2 regions of the Ilumatobacter coccineus YM16-304 genome follow, and region 1 is predicted to be linked to the other one. Evidence: predicted binding sites of a transcription regulator. Region 1 holds the regulator's gene; the other holds the start of a gene.

Region 1 (7,593 bases):
AGACGACCGCTTGGTCGGGCGCACCCAGCACCCCTTGGTCGATGCTGATGCGCTTGGCGTCGGCCCACACTCCGGTGGCGGGATCGCCGGGTGCGACGATGAGGTGACGACCGAGACGATCGGGGCCGGGACGCGCCGGTGCCACGCCTCGGGCCACCTCGCGAACGGCGGCCGGTCGTGCTGACGCCGTGCTCGGGGCCGGCGGACGCGATGCGGTGGCAGACCTGGGCGGTGCGGTGTTCCCGAGGAACGCGGCGTCGTCGGGAGGCGGTACCTCGGCGCTCGGCAGGTCGACCTCCTGCTCCCCGTTGTCGGTCCAGCACTGGCGCACCTGTGCGGGTCGGTCGTGCTCTCCACCGCAATATGCGCACGAAATCGCCATGCGGAGAACTTACCCAACCGAGTCCCGGACCGCACACTTGTTCGATCCAGCACTCGCCGACGGACCCGGCCGTCTCGGCACGGGTTCGCATGCCTGGCCGATGGCCCGGCCTCGGGCTACCAGGCGATCTCGGGGAAGCCGTAGGTGACGCAGAGCCCGTAGCCGTTGACGATCAACAACGAGGCGATGATGGCCCACACCATCCAGGCCCGCCGCCGACGGGTGGCGCCGAAGGCCTCGGCGCGCAGCGTGGCGGGCATGTACCACTCGGGCAGCAGCGCCGCGCCGGGGTCGCCGGCGCCGAACGGCACCGCATCGACATCGGGTTCGATCGACGGATCGGCGGCGAGCGCGAGTTCGGTCAACTCGGCATCGGAGAACGGCATGCCACCGTCGGCCGACGACGGCGTGGCGAGCGATGAGTCCTCCATCCTCGCGACGCTAGTCGTGGAGAGTGACAGGCCGGCCGCGGCGTTCAACACAGGTACAGGGAACTGCCCCCCAAGCATCGACGCGGGCCTCGGAAGGCACGCTCGTCGACACCGTCTTGCCGTGTGAGCCGCCGCAGCCGGCAACGCAAGACAACCTAGAGGTGAACCCCTGTGCAACGGAAGTGGACAACCCTGTGAATTCCAGTTTTTCTGGTGGGACAACCCTGTGCACGGCCTGTGGATGTCTGCGCTGCTGGAGGTCTCGATCCGAGCCTCGGCACCGGCCGTTCCGCGATCGCCGGCCAGTCTCCACCCGGCCGCCGTTCCGCGCGCCGAGGCCGTGCATCGATCACGGCGACGAATCCCCAGCTCAGCGGCACAGCGACCGGCCGCGAGGCGTGGCAGGCTGTACGTGATGCGCCAACTCCTTCCCACCCCGGATCGGCAGATCACCATCGCCGAGGCCTACGCCGCTCCCCTCGGCACACGCTCCGACCGCCCGTGGGTCGGTCTCTCGATGGTCGCCTCGATCGACGGATCGACCGTGCTCGACGGCGCCTCGGGCGGACTCTCGAGCGAGAACGACATCGGCGTGCTCAGCCGACTGCGCCAGATCGCCGACGTGGTCGTGGTCGGCTCGTCGACCGTCGCGGGCGAAGGCTACGGACCACCCAAGAAGCCGGGGCAACGAATCGGCGTGCTCACTCGCTCGGGCGATGTCGACACGAACACCGAGCTGTTCACCTCCGGATCGGGGTTCATCATCACCACGACACGAGCCGAGATCAGCGACGATGCGATCGACGTGATCCGCGCCGGGGACGATGACATCGATCTGCACGCGGCGATCGCATCGATTCCGGATCTCTGCCCGGGCGCTGCGTTCGTCCAGGCCGAGGGCGGCCCCACGGTCAACGGGGCTTTCACCGCAGCCGACCTCTTCGATGAGATGAACATCACCACCTCCCCGGCGACCATCGGCGGAGCCGGCCCCCGGCTCGTGCACGACGGCCCGGACGTGACGCACCGATTCGAACTCGAGCAACTCCTGATCGACGACCAGTCGTTCGTCTTCAGCCGCTGGCGACGCCTGCGCTGACCCGGCGAACCGGCCACTCGGGCCGAGCGGCGTCAGGCATGACGGTCTGGACGCGACGGTCAGGACGGCTGCGGTGCGGAGGTCTTCTCGAGCAGTTCGATCTCACGGTTGAAATCGGACGCGCCGTTGAAGTTCTTGTAGACGCTCGCGAAGCGCAGGTACGACACGTCGTCGACGCAGCGGAGTTCGTCGAGGACGGTGAGCCCGACATCACTGGTGGTGACCTCGCTCCCGCGCAGGCGCACGGCGTCTTCGACCCGGGTCGCCATCTGTTCGAGCGCCTCGTCGTCGACGCCGCGCCCCTTGGTGGCGGCGCTCAGGCCGGCGACGACCTTGGCACGATCGAACGGCTGCACGTCGCCCGTCGACTTGATCACCGTGAGGGGAACGTGATCGACGCGCTCGAAGGTGGTGAAGCGGTGCGCACACCCGACACATTGCCGGCGGCGGCGGATCGCGCTGCCTTCCTCGGCCAGCCGGGAATCGACGACTTTCGTGTCATCGACGTGGCAGGCGGGGCAATGCACGGCGTCCAGCGTACCTCTACCTGTTGTCGACCGAAGCGACACCTCTCATACGAGTGCCTCGGCGTGACCACAGCGCTCCGACGGCGAGTTCGTGGCGAGATCTCGCCAGGGCGCTGATCAGGGCAGTTGGACGGCTTGACCGGCGATGATGCCGACGCCACCGTTGGCACGGATCAACGCATCGAGGTACCGGCCATGATCGATGTCACCACGGTAGGTCGACGCGATCGACCACATGGTGTCGCCCGACCGGGCGACGTGAGTGCGCACGACCGATTCGGTGTTCGCCGGCGAGACTTCGGAGGCAGCGGCAGGACCGCCTCCGAAGCTCGCCAGCACACCGCTGATCACCACGGCGAGCGTGGCGATCGTGAGCAGGGTGACCGCGACGGCGACGAGGCGCCGGGCGACGTAGTTGGGACGAGGCGATGCGCTTGCGGCCCGAGCGGCCGCCGGGCGACGTTCGGACGTGATGGGACGCTGGTAGGCGCCGATGCGGAACCCGTCGATGTGTCGTGGTGCGGCGGTTGCGATGGTCATGGTTCTCTCCCCAACAGAGCGGACGTTGTGACTGTTCGTCGAGTGTTCGCTTCGGAGCGGTTCACCCAACGTGTGTTCGATCGAAGAAGCGCCAGTGAACCACGGCCCGGCCACCGCGTCAACCCGTTCGGACAACTTTTTCGAACACACGTTTGTCGTACGGGTGTTTGACTGCGCACCGATCGATACCTAGAGTGTTCGTATGGCCCCAAAGATCAGCAAGCGCCAGCGCGACATCCTGACGTTCATCGAACAGCAGATGCGAGAGCGCGGTTTCCCGCCGTCGGTGCGCGAGATCGGCGAGGCCGTGGGCCTCACGTCCCCCTCCACGGTGCACAGCCACCTCAACACGCTGCAGCGACTCGGGTATCTGCGCCGTGACCCGAGCAAGCCGCGGGCGATCGAGGTCCGCTACGACCCGAACAGCGGCGCCGTCATGGAACGCCGCCCCACCCGTCACGTCCCACTCGTCGGCGACGTGGCGGCCGGCACCGACGTGCTCGCGGAAGAGAACGTCGAAGAGCTGTTGCCGCTCCCGGCCGACTTCACCGGCGAAGGCGAGCTCTTCATGTTGCGCGTGCGCGGTGACTCGATGATCGAACTCGGCATCCTCGACAAGGACTTCGTCGTCGCATCGCAGGTCGATCACCCCAACAACGGCGACATCGTCGTGGCCGGTATCCCCGGCGGCGAGGCGACCGTCAAGACCTACGAACGGTCGGGCGCCGACGTCACCCTGATCCCGGCCAACTCGAGCATGGAACCGATGACGTTCCGCGCCGACGAAGTCGAGGTGTACGGCAAGGTCGTCACCGTCATGCGCCGCTACTGATTTCGACGCTCGTCGCTCCCGGCGCCGGCGCTCGGGAGCGCCCCGACGGTCGATCGACGGGCATCACCCACGATCGGACGGGGCGACGCCTCGAACTCAGTCCGAGGTCGGCGGACGACTCGTGTTCCAACGGTCGACCTCCGTCGGCGCCGCCGACGGGTCTGCCTGCGTGACCTCGACCCCTCTCGGTGGGGTGGGCGTGTCGTCGCCCGGCCACCCGGTCTCGCCGTCGCCGCTGCCCGACCCCGGCTGTCCGGGCACCTGGCCGACGCCACCCGTCGGTGCCGCGCTCGGATGGCCCGCCGGTGGCGCGAACGGGTTGGCGTTCGGCACCGTCGGAGCCGGGTTCGCCCACATCGGGGCGGCACTGGGCGGAGGAGGTTGCGGCAGGCGATCGTCGTGCGGTTGCGTCGACGACGGGTACTGACCCGGCTGTCCGTACCCCCCGTACGTGGGTGGCGTCCCCTGCGCGTGGTACGGCGACGGTCCGGCGGGCGGCTGCGGCGCACCCTGACCCGGACCCGGCTGCGCGTACGGCGGTTGCGTGGGTTGCGTGTAGGGCGGCTGCGTCGGCTGCTGGTACGGCGGATGGGCCTGTGGCCAGGCACCCTGCGGTTGCGGCTGTGCCGGGGTCCACCCCGGTCCGGCGGGCTGACGCTTTCGACCGGCGACCATGGCGAGCAACAGCCCGACGACGAGGCCCAACAGGCCGATGGCGACGGCGGCGCCACGCAACAACGCCACCCCGGAGTTGGGATCGCGACCCACGGCCACGGCGAACTCTGCCGTGCTCGAGGCCTCCACACGCATCACGTGGTCACCGGGCTCGTCCACCTCGAGTGCCAGCACCGAGCGCCCCACGTAGTCGGACGTCGAGTAGGTGACGGTGTCGCTGCGGTCGTCGAGTTCGAGCTGACGCCCGTCCGGGTCGAGCACCGTGATGTCGATCTGTGGCCGTGACGCTCCGAGCTCGTAGTCCCCCGATGCCTCACAGTCGCCACGCACCTCGGCGAACGTGCCCTTCGATTCGACGAAGACGAGGTACTCCCCCGCCACCGAGAAGTCGAGCGTCGTGTCGCAGCCGATGGGGGCGCGAGCCAGGTTGGCGACGGCGTCGGTCCGTCGCGAGCCGCCCGCTGTCCACAGCGCGATCGCCGCGACGAGCCCGACGACCACGAGGGCTACGCCCAGCACGATCATCTTGGTGCGTTTCGGTTCGGACTCGCTCGCCATGACTGCTCCGCTCGTGGTCGTCGTCGTGTCGCTGGTCAGCCGGCCCGCAGGCGCTGGGCGACCAACTCGATCTGTTCGTCAGGTTGTACCACGGCCACGCGGACGAATCCCGTCCCATCGGCTCCGTAGAACTCACCCGGGCTCACCAACGCACCGCCGGCATCGGCGAGGCGTTCGGCGAACGCCCAGCCGTCGTCGACCGGGATCCACAGATAGAACGCGCCGTCGGGCAGCGGCACGGGCGTGCCCGACCATTCGCCGATCACCTCGGCGAGCAGATCCAAGCGAGCCCGGTAGCGAGCGCGCTGGACGTCGACGTGCTCGTCGTCGTCCAAGGCGGCGACCGCTGCAGCCTGCGCCGGTCCGGGCACCATCATGCCCGCGTGCTTACGGACCTCGCGGAGGTAGTGGACGAGGTCGGCGTCGCCGGCGTAGAAGCCGGTTCGCACACCGGCGAGGTTCGAGCGCTTCGACAGGGAGTGCACGGCGACCACGCCGTCGGTGCCGTGTTCGAGGATGCTGCGGCCGTTGCCGGTCCAGGTGAACTCGACGTAGCACTCGTCGGAGAACACGGGGACGTCGTGCTCGCGACCCCAGCGTGCCGCGGCTTCGAGATCGTCGAGTTGGCCCGTGGGATTGCCCGGGCTGTTGATCCACAAGAGGAGTGCTCGACGCGCGTCGTCCGGGTCGATCGAGTCGATGTCGAGTGTGCCGTCGTTGCGGAATCGCACCGGCACGGCGCGCAGCCCGGCCAGAGTCGCTCCCATCTCGTAGCTCGGATACGAGATCGCCGGGTACAACACGGTGTCACGTTCGGGCGTGCGCAGATGCAGGAACTGCGGCACTGACGCGACCATCTCCTTCGACCCGATCGTGGCGCCGATCTGTGCGGGGGCGATGTCGACCCCGAAGCGCCGATTCATCCACGACGCCGCCGACGCCAGGAAGGCGGGCGTGCCGACACTTGGCGGATACGAGCGTTCGGTCCCGCTCGACGACAGCGCGTCGATGACCACCGCCGGTGGCGGATCGAACGGGGTGCCGACCGACAGGTCGACGAGCGACTCGTGCCGATCGAGGATGCGTGCCTTCAGGTCGTTGAGCCGATCGTACGGATACGGGGGCGGAACGAATCCGGTGGTCACAGGGTCTCCTCGCTCGGTTCGGCGTCGCTCCGATCGGTGTCGGCGCTCGCCCGATCGTCGGCAGGCGCATCGTCTCCGACGACGAACTCGTCGAGTCGTCCGGCGGACGCGTCGGAGAGACGAGCCCGGATGGTCCACTCGGTCTCGCCGTCGCCCACCGACACGACCTCACCTTCGCGGTGGATCGATGCGAGCACGTCACCTCGGTCGTACGGCACGACCAGTTCGTACACCACGCTCAGCGATCGCAACCGATCTCCGATCGTCCGCAGGAACACGTCGGCGCCCTCGCCGGTGCGAGCGCTCAACGCCACCGAGCCGGGGTGCGACTCGACGAGTTCCTTCGCGGCGATCGGGTCGGCATCGGCCTTGTTGAACACCAGCAGCTCCGGAACCGCCGACGCTTCGATCTCGCGCAGCACTTCGTGCACTGCGGCGATCTGGCCTTCGGGGTCGGGAGCGGTCACGTCGACGACATGGACCAAGTAGTCGGCCAACGCAGCGACTTCGAGCGTGCCCTTGAACGATTCGACCAAACCGTGGGGCAGGCGGCTGATGAAGCCGACGGTGTCGGTGAGGAGCACGGGCTCACCACCGGGGAGCGCGAGGCGGCGCGTGGTCGGGTCGAGCGTGGCGAACAGGCGATCTTCGGTGAGCACGCCCGACTGTGTGAGCTGGTTGAGCAGCGTCGACTTGCCGGCGTTGGTGTACCCGACGATCGCCACCGACGCGAGTCCCGACCGACGTCGGCCCTGGCGCTGCAGGGCGCGGGTCTCGGCGAGGGCGCTGAGGTCCTTCTCGAGCTTGTTGATCCGCCGCATGATCCGACGACGGTCGACTTCCATCTTCGTCTCGCCGCCACCGAAGCGTGCGCCGACGCCACCGCGCTGCTGCGACATCTTGGCGTTCTTGCCGCGACGCAGTCGGGGCAGGCGGTACCGGAGCAACGCCAACTCCACCTGGGCCTTGCCCTCCATGGTGTGGGCGTTCTGACCGAAGATGTCGAGAATCACGGCGGTTCGGTCGAGTGCGGTACGACCGAGCAATTTCTCGAGGTTGTACTGCTGCGACGGAGCGAGTTCGTTGTCGAACACCACCGTGTCGACGTCGAGCGCGAGGCACAGTTCCTTGAGTTCGTCGACCTTGCCCTTGCCGATGTACCAGGTGTGATCGGGTGCGTCTCGCTTCTGGATGACACGGGCGACCTCGTCGGCACCGGCGGTGTCGACGAGCAGCGCGAGTTCGTCGAGGCTCGCTTCGACCATCTCCTCGTCGTCGCCCGGGAGCGCCACGGCGACCAGCACGATCTTCTCGCGGATCGTCCGATCGATGAGCGTCCCGGCCAGCGCCTCCTCGTACGGCGTGCTCACGTGAGCTCGATCTCGACGGTTCCGACGAACGTCG
Region 2 (7,593 bases), 280 kb from region 1:
GTCATGCTCAAGCACAAGCGCCTCGGCATCTGGTTGCAACCCGGTGGTCACGTCGATCCCGGCGAGACGCCGTGGGCTGCCGCACTGCGCGAATCGGCAGAAGAAACCGGCCTCGACGTGTCGTTCGCCGGTCCGTTCGATGCCGATGGGGTGCCGGAGTTGATCCACCTCGACGTCCACGCCGGAGGCCGTGGCCACACGCACCTCGACCTGCGCTATCTGATCGACGGTGGAACATCCGACCCTGCGCCGCCGGACGGTGAGAGTCAAGAGATCGGTTGGTTCTCCTGGCACGACGCGATCGAGTTGGCCGACCCCGGCGTCGAGACCATCCTGCGCCACCTCGCCCCCTCGGGATGATTTCTGGCCTGGCCAAAAATCACCCTCAGACCGACCGAGAAGGTGATTTCTGGCCTGGCCGAAAATCACCTTCACGTCACCCAGGGTGGTGGCCGGCGGCGACAGGGTGATATCTGGCCTGGCCGAAAATCGTCGTGACGGTCTCAGGCGTGGCGGCGGGTGTTGGCGGTGACCACGACGTAGACGCCGGCGATCACGAGGAGACCGCCGACGAACTCGGTCAGACCGAGCACCTCGTCACGGATCAGCCAGGCGAACACCACGCCGAACACCGGAATCAGATAGGCGCTCGCCGCTGCCTGCGTCGGTGAGGCACGCTGCGTGACGAACGCCATCAACGCGAACGTGACGGCGTTGGCCGGAATCCCGGCGTACAGCACCGGGAGTAGCAGCTTCCACGACCAGGTCGTGTCGGCAGTGCCCTCGGTGACGAGGGCGAGAGGGATCAGGATCGCCGCCGACATGTACAACTGGACGCCGACGATCATGATCGGGCTGATCCCGCCGAAGTCCTTCCACCGCATGAACACGGTGCCGAAGGCCCAGGCCACCGCCGACAGCACGAGCATCCCGATACCGGTGGCCGCCGCGTCGCCCGACAGCGACGGCGATGCCAAGACGGCCGTGCCGGCGAAGCCGACGATCAGTCCGACCGCTCCGAGCCGGTTCACTCTGGCTCCGAGGAGCGCGAACGAGAGCAGTGCGGTGAACAGCGGCATCGTGCTCGACACCAGCGACGCCACGCCGGCCGGTACCCGCTCGATGCCCAAGACCAGCAGGGCGCTCGACACGGTGGTGATGCTGAACGACACGACGAAGATGCGGCCGTAGTCGCCGAGCTTCGTCGGGAGTCGCTGACCGCGAGCCAACGCGAAGGTCAGCAGCGCCGTGCCACCCGCCACGGTGCGCATGCCCGCCAACAGCAGTGGTGTGGTGCGTTCGAGGGCGAACTTGATGACGGTGAAGTTGAGACCGATCAACGCCGCGATCAGGCAGACGAGCGCCAACACGACCTTGGGGTGCAGTCTCGCCGCCGACTCGGAACTCATGAACGGCCCATCATGACGCAGCGCGTCACCGATGCGATGCCCCACGAGCGCCCGGTCGGCGTGACGTTCGACCACTGCATGGAGAGTGCCGCCTGAGCACCGTGTGGATGCCGCCGAGAATCCAACTCGATCGAACTTGTGTTCGTAGCACATGTGTTCGATACTGGGGTGGATGGGCTTCAACAACCCCTCCTGGTCATGGAGTGAACTCGAGGCCACGTTGTCCGACACGCCCACCGGGCGCAGTCCGACACCGAAGGCTCCGCGCACCGGACGAGACGGTCGCGCCCCCGGATCGCCGTCGTGGAACGCCGGTGGCGACGGTCCGGCCTGGAGCCGCAAACGCCAGCCGTTCGAAGCACCCGACGATCTGTCTGGCCGCTCCGCTGATCGTGGAGGCGAGTGCCGCGTTCCCTATGCCGAACTGCACTGCCACACCAACTTCTCGTTCCTCGACGGCGCCTCGCACCCGGAAGAGCTCGCGAGCGAAGCGGCCCGTCTCGGCCTCGAGGCGTTGGCGGTCACCGACCACAACGGGTTCTACGGGATCGTCCGGTTCGCCGAAGCGGCCAAGGCCGTCGGGTTGCCGACGGTGTTCGGCACCGAGATCACCCTCACCGCTCGCCCCGACGGGCGACTGCTCGACCGCCGAGTCGCCCGGACCGAAGCCGACACGCAGATGCAGATAGACACCGGCTTGGTGCCCGACTCGCACGCTCCCGACCCGGCCGGCACACACCTCGTGGTCCTCGCCGACGGTCCCGACGGCTACGCCAGGTTGTCGCGGTTGCTCAGTCAGGGCCATCTGGCGGGGGAGAAGGGGGCTCCACAGTTCGCATTCGACGACATCGTCGACGGGTTGGTCACCGACACGCACTGCCACGGCTGGGTGCTCACCGGTTGTCGCAAAGGTGCGGTACCCGCAGCGTTGGTCAACGACGGGCCGGCGGCCGCCGAACGCGAACTGCGTCGACTCGTCGATGCGTTCGGCTCCGACCGAGTGCTCGTCGAACTGTGGGATCACGGAGACCCCGCCGACTCCGAACGCAACGACGGCCTCCACGAGCTCGCCCAGCGAGTCGGCGTCGAGTGCGTGGCGACCAACAACGTCCACTACGCCACTCCCGCACAGCGCAAGCTGGCCACCGCGCTCGCAGCGGTGCGGTCTCGGCGCAGCCTGACCGACGTCGATGCGTGGCTCCCGTCGTCGGCGGGTGCACATCTGCGGTCGGGTGCCGAGCAGGCCGAACGGTTCAAGCGGTTCCCGGGTGCGGTCGAGATCGCGGCCGAGGTCGGACGAGCCGCAGCGTTCGACCTCGCCCTCGTCGCCCCGAAGCTGCCGCCGTTCCCGTGTCCGGAGCAGCCCGACGGGTCGCGTCTGTCGGAGATGGAGTTCTTGCGCGAGGTCGTGGCCCGAGGGGCCGGGCAGCGGTACGGCGATCGGCCGCCACCGCACGAAGACATGTCGTTGCGCGCCCGAGCCTGGAAGACGATCGACCACGAACTCGCGTTGATCGAGCAACTCGACTTCGCCGGCTACTTCCTCATCGTGTGGGACCTCGTCGAGTTCTGCCGCCGATCGAACATCTACTGCCAGGGGAGAGGCAGCGCCGCGAACTCGGCGGTCTGCTACGCCCTCGGGGTCACCGCCGCCGATGCGGTGTCGCTCGGTCTGCTGTTCGAACGGTTCCTGTCACCGGAGCGAGACGGTCCGCCCGACATCGACATCGACATCGAGAGCGACCGCCGTGAGGAGGTCATCCAGTACGTGTACGAGACGTACGGACGCCATCACACGGCACAGGTCGCCAACGTCATCACCTATCGGTCGCGTTCGTCGATCCGTGACATGGCGAAGGCGCTCGGGTACGAACCCGGTCAGCAAGATGCCTGGTCGAAGGAAGTCGACGCCTGGGGCAACGTCGGCGCCACCGCCGACCAACCCGATTGCACGATCCCACTTCCGGTTCTTCAGCTTGCGGCCGAGGTCGAAGACGCGCCGCGTCATCTCGGCATCCACTCCGGCGGCATGGTCATCTGCGATCGGCCGGTCATCGAGGTCTGCCCGGTCGAGTGGGGGCGGATGGAGAAGCGCTCGGTGCTGCAGTGGGACAAAGACGACTGTGCGGCGACCGGCCTGGTGAAGTTCGACCTGCTCGGGCTCGGCATGCTCTCGGCGCTGCACTACGCGGTCGACCTCATTGCCGAACATCGGAAGTATCACGTCGACCTGGCCACGATCCCGCAGGACGACGACGTGTACGCGATGTTGTGCCGCGCCGACACCGTCGGGGTGTTCCAGATCGAGTCGAGAGCGCAGATGGCGACGCTGCCGCGGCTCAAGCCGCGCAAGTTCTACGACCTCGTCGTCGAGGTGGCGCTCATCCGGCCGGGGCCGATCCAGGGCGGGTCGGTGCACCCGTACATCCGTCGCCGCAATGGCCAGGAGGCGGTCACGTATCTGCATCCGCTGCTCGAGAACTCGTTGGCCAAGACCCTGGGCGTGCCGTTGTTCCAAGAGCAGATGATGCAGATGGCGATCGACATCGCCGGGTTCACGCCGGCCGAATCCGACGAGCTGCGCCAAGCGATGGGGTCGAAGCGGTCGGCTCGCCGGATGGAGGCGTTGAAGACCCGTCTCTACGAAGGGATGGAACAGAACGGGATCACCGGCGACATCGCCGACCAGCTCTTCGTGAAGCTGAAGGCGTTCGCCAACTACGGGTTCCCGGAGTCGCACTCGGTGTCGTTCGCCTACCTGGTCTACGCATCGAGTTGGATCAAGCACTACGAGCCGGCGGCGTTCTGCGCGGCGCTGCTCAACGCGCAGCCGATGGGGTTCTGGTCGCCGCACACGCTGGTGCAAGATGCTCGCCGCCACGGTGTGGTGGTGCTCACCCCCGATCTCAATGCGTCGTTGTCGTGGGCGACGCTCGAACCGCACGCCGACTCGCTCGGGTCGACGGCCCGGCCGGTGTCGCACGGATTCGCCACCGCACCGGCGGTCGACCGGTCGCTCGACGAAGGGCTCGCGGTCAGGCTGGGGCTCTCGTCGGTGCGCGGCATCGGCAAAGAACTCGCCGACGAGATCGAAGCCGAACGCGATCGTGGCGGCCCGTACACCAGCACCGAAGACCTGGTGCGACGCGTACCGATGCTCACGCTCGGCCAACTCGAAGCCATGGCGACGGCAGGCGTGTTCGAAGAGTCGCTCGGCCTCGACCGTCGCGAAGCGCTGTGGTCGGTGGGCGCCACCGCGCAGTCGCGGCCCGGACGGCTCGCGGGGATCGTCACCGGTGCCGATGCACCGCGGTTGCCGGGGATGACCCCGGTCGAAGAAGCGATCGCCGATCTGTGGGCGACGGGCGTGTCACCCGAGGGGCATCCGACGATCTTCGTGCGTCGCGAGCTCGAGGAGTTGGGCGTGCTCACCTCGCGGCAGCTGTGGGACGCCGAGCCGACCTCCACGGTCAGAGTCGCTGGCGTGGTCACCCATCGTCAACGGCCGATGACCGCGCAGGGCACCACGTTCCTCAACCTCGAAGACGAGTTCGGTCTCATCAACGTGGTGGTGTCGAAAGGCTGTTGGGCTCGGTTCCGCAAGGTGGCCCGAGGTGCCCCGGCGATGCTGATCCGCGGCAGGCTCGAACGCAGCGAAGGCGTCATCAACATCGTCGCCGATCACCTCGCACCCCTGCCGCTCCCCGGCAAGACCACCAGCCGCGACTTCCGCTGACAACCTGGTTGTTTCCATCCCGGATCGAAATAACCAGGTTGGTCACTGACGGAGCGAGATGACGACGAGGTCGGTCGGATCCTGCCGCTCCGACGGGAGCAGCACCGAGATCTCGCGTCGCGAACCGACGATCTGCACCAGCAACCGTTCGTCGTCGGGCGTCGCCACCACGCCCTTCGCTCGCACGATCTGTCCGCCGAAGTGGCGAGGGAGCTGATCGAGCAGCGCCTCGAGTTCGCCCCGGTCGAGCGGACCGTCGATCGGCATCATGTCGGTCTGGTGCAGGTCGAACAGCGTCGGCCCCGGCACGGCGGCGATGTCGCCCGCCCGGTGCCCGCCGAGCGCGAGGAACCGGCCGAGCGCTTCCGGCTCGCGGCGACCGAGACCACCGTCGACCACCGGCACCCCGGGAGCGAGCTCGCCCAGACGGGCGATCGCCGCGGTCGTCGTCGGACGATCGGCCAGGTCGGTCTTCGTCAACACGATCATGTCGGCCTCCGACACCTGCCGATCGATGTGCTGACGGACCCAGCCGGGCAGACCGGTGTCGACCAACTGATCGACCGCCGCAACGATCACCACGCCGTCGAGCAGGAAGCCCGCCGAGTTGCCCCACGGGATCACGTTCGACGCCTCGGCCACACCGCTGAGCTCGACGATGATGTGCTCGGGCGGCACCGCACGCGCCCGGATCTGATCGAACGCCGCACCGAACCCGTCGATCGACGAACAGCACACACAGCCGTCGGTCAATTCCAACGTGTCGCCGTTGCGCTTCTTCACCAGGCGGGCGTCGATGTTGATCGCCCCGACATCGTTGACGATCACCGCGATCGGCCGATCAGATGCCGCCAACAACTCGTTGATCGCCGACGTCTTGCCGGCTCCCAGGTAGCCGCCGACGAACGTCAACGGCACCCGCCGCCCGTCCCACGGCAAGAACTCCGGCTCGGTATAGGCAGTCATTGCCCGCCAAGACGTGCGTTTGCGAATGGGAGGTGCGAGCAATGACGCCAGGCTGGCTCGCTGGCGCTCGCGGCGCCGGCCGCTGGGCCGAGTCGGTGAGGGTTTCCTGTGTCAGGCCGTGTCTGACACCGTTTGCGGCGGGTTGTCTCAGACGTCATGGGTGGATGATACGGAGCGATGCCGGTGCCGAGTTCGGTCAATCGGTGTCTGACACCGGATGACGGGGTCAACGGATGTCAGGCCGTGTCTGACACCGTTTGCGGCGGTGTGTCTCGGACGTCATGGGGTCGATGATACGGAGCCGTCGCTCCGGGTCAGGCCGCGAGCAGGTATCCGATGACGAAGCACAGGTTGAACGCAGCGAACCAGGCTGATCGCTTCGCTGGCCACCACACGAACACGCGGCGGACGACCGAGTTCGGCGGTGAACCCGTCGGCCGGAACCAGAGCGCAGCGACGGTCGCGATGACGGCGATGGTGAACGCTGCGACGAGTCCCCACGTCAATTCGTCGGCGAGCGAACCGCGCCACACACCGGTGCCGAGCCCCGAGAACACGGCGGCCACCCACGGAAGTGCCGTTCGCAGATCCGGATCGCTGAAGATCTTGCGGAGCAGTTCGCCGAACAGTTCGACGATGATCTGCCCGACGAGTTCGAAGATCAACTCGAAGATCAGTTCGGCAATGAATGCGAACAGTGCGATACCGAGGATCGCGTGCATCAACGGATGGGGGTGGGTTCCATGCTGAGGTGGAGGGGGCCGCCGTCGCCGTCGGGCCAGGGGTTGGCGAGCGCCACCTCTTCGTTCAACTCGACGCCGAGCCCGGGCTCGCGAGACGGGATGACGTAACCCTCCTCCCACTGAATCGGCGTGGTGAGGAGGTCGGCGTGGAAGCCGCCCCACTCACGGATGCCTTCGATGATGAGCAGGTTCGGCAAGGTGGCCGCGAGTTGCACGTTCGCCGCACCGAGGATCGGGCCTGAGTACAGATGCGGAGCGATCTGGCAGCCGTTGGCCTCGGCGATCGCCGCGATCTTCTTGCCCGCCAGGATGCCGCCGCAGCGTCCGAGGTTCGGCTGCCAGATCGACGCGGCCCCGTGGCGAGCCAGCGCGGCGAACTCCGAGATGGTGGTCAGGCGCTCACCGGTCGCGATGGGAATCGTGGTCTGCCGTGCGACCTTCGCCATCTCCTCCGGCTGATCTGGGGCGGTCGGCTCCTCGAACCACAGTGGGCCGTACGGCTCGATCGCCTTGGCCATGCGGATCGCACCCGACGCCGTGAACTGACCGTGCGTGCCGAACAGCAGATCGGCCTTCGTGCCGACCGCGCCCTTGATCGCCGAGATCATCTGCGTCGACAGCGCCAGGTCGTCGAGGCTCGGCTGGTGGCCGTCGAACGCCGTGTACGGCCCCGCCGGGTCGAACTTCAACGCGGTGAACCCGCGCTCGACCTCGTTGACCGCACGAGCAGCAGCGTGCT

What was found. The regulator LexA, encoded in region 1, represses DNA repair genes until DNA is damaged. The targets are predictions, from matches to a motif close to CGAACNNNNGTTCG.
Region 2: YM304_RS14750 (error-prone DNA polymerase) is a predicted target of LexA. The motif match lies at 1,541-1,554, and genes of this name have one in related genera.

Annotation. Positions count from the first base shown of each region.
Region 1 is NC_020520.1:2,992,160-2,999,752, forward strand. It holds gene YM304_RS13490 (ATP-dependent helicase) at 1-382, opposite strand, end outside; gene YM304_RS13495 (hypothetical protein) at 499-813, opposite strand; gene YM304_RS13500 (dihydrofolate reductase family protein) at 1,229-1,912, shown strand; gene nrdR (transcriptional regulator NrdR) at 1,972-2,439, opposite strand; gene YM304_RS13510 (LysM peptidoglycan-binding domain-containing protein) at 2,557-2,979, opposite strand; gene lexA (transcriptional repressor LexA) at 3,182-3,811, shown strand; gene YM304_RS13520 (hypothetical protein) at 3,908-5,044, opposite strand; gene YM304_RS13525 (aminotransferase class I/II-fold pyridoxal phosphate-dependent enzyme) at 5,080-6,189, opposite strand; gene hflX (GTPase HflX) at 6,186-7,559, opposite strand; gene dapF (diaminopimelate epimerase) at 7,556-7,593, opposite strand, start outside.
Region 2 is NC_020520.1:3,269,787-3,277,379, reverse strand. It holds gene YM304_RS22715 (NUDIX hydrolase) at 1-360, shown strand, start outside; gene YM304_RS14755 (DMT family transporter) at 504-1,409, opposite strand; gene YM304_RS14750 (error-prone DNA polymerase) at 1,582-5,145, shown strand; gene YM304_RS22710 (CobW family GTP-binding protein) at 5,188-6,111, opposite strand; gene YM304_RS14740 (hypothetical protein) at 6,426-6,833, opposite strand; gene YM304_RS14735 (mandelate racemase/muconate lactonizing enzyme family protein) at 6,833-7,593, opposite strand, start outside.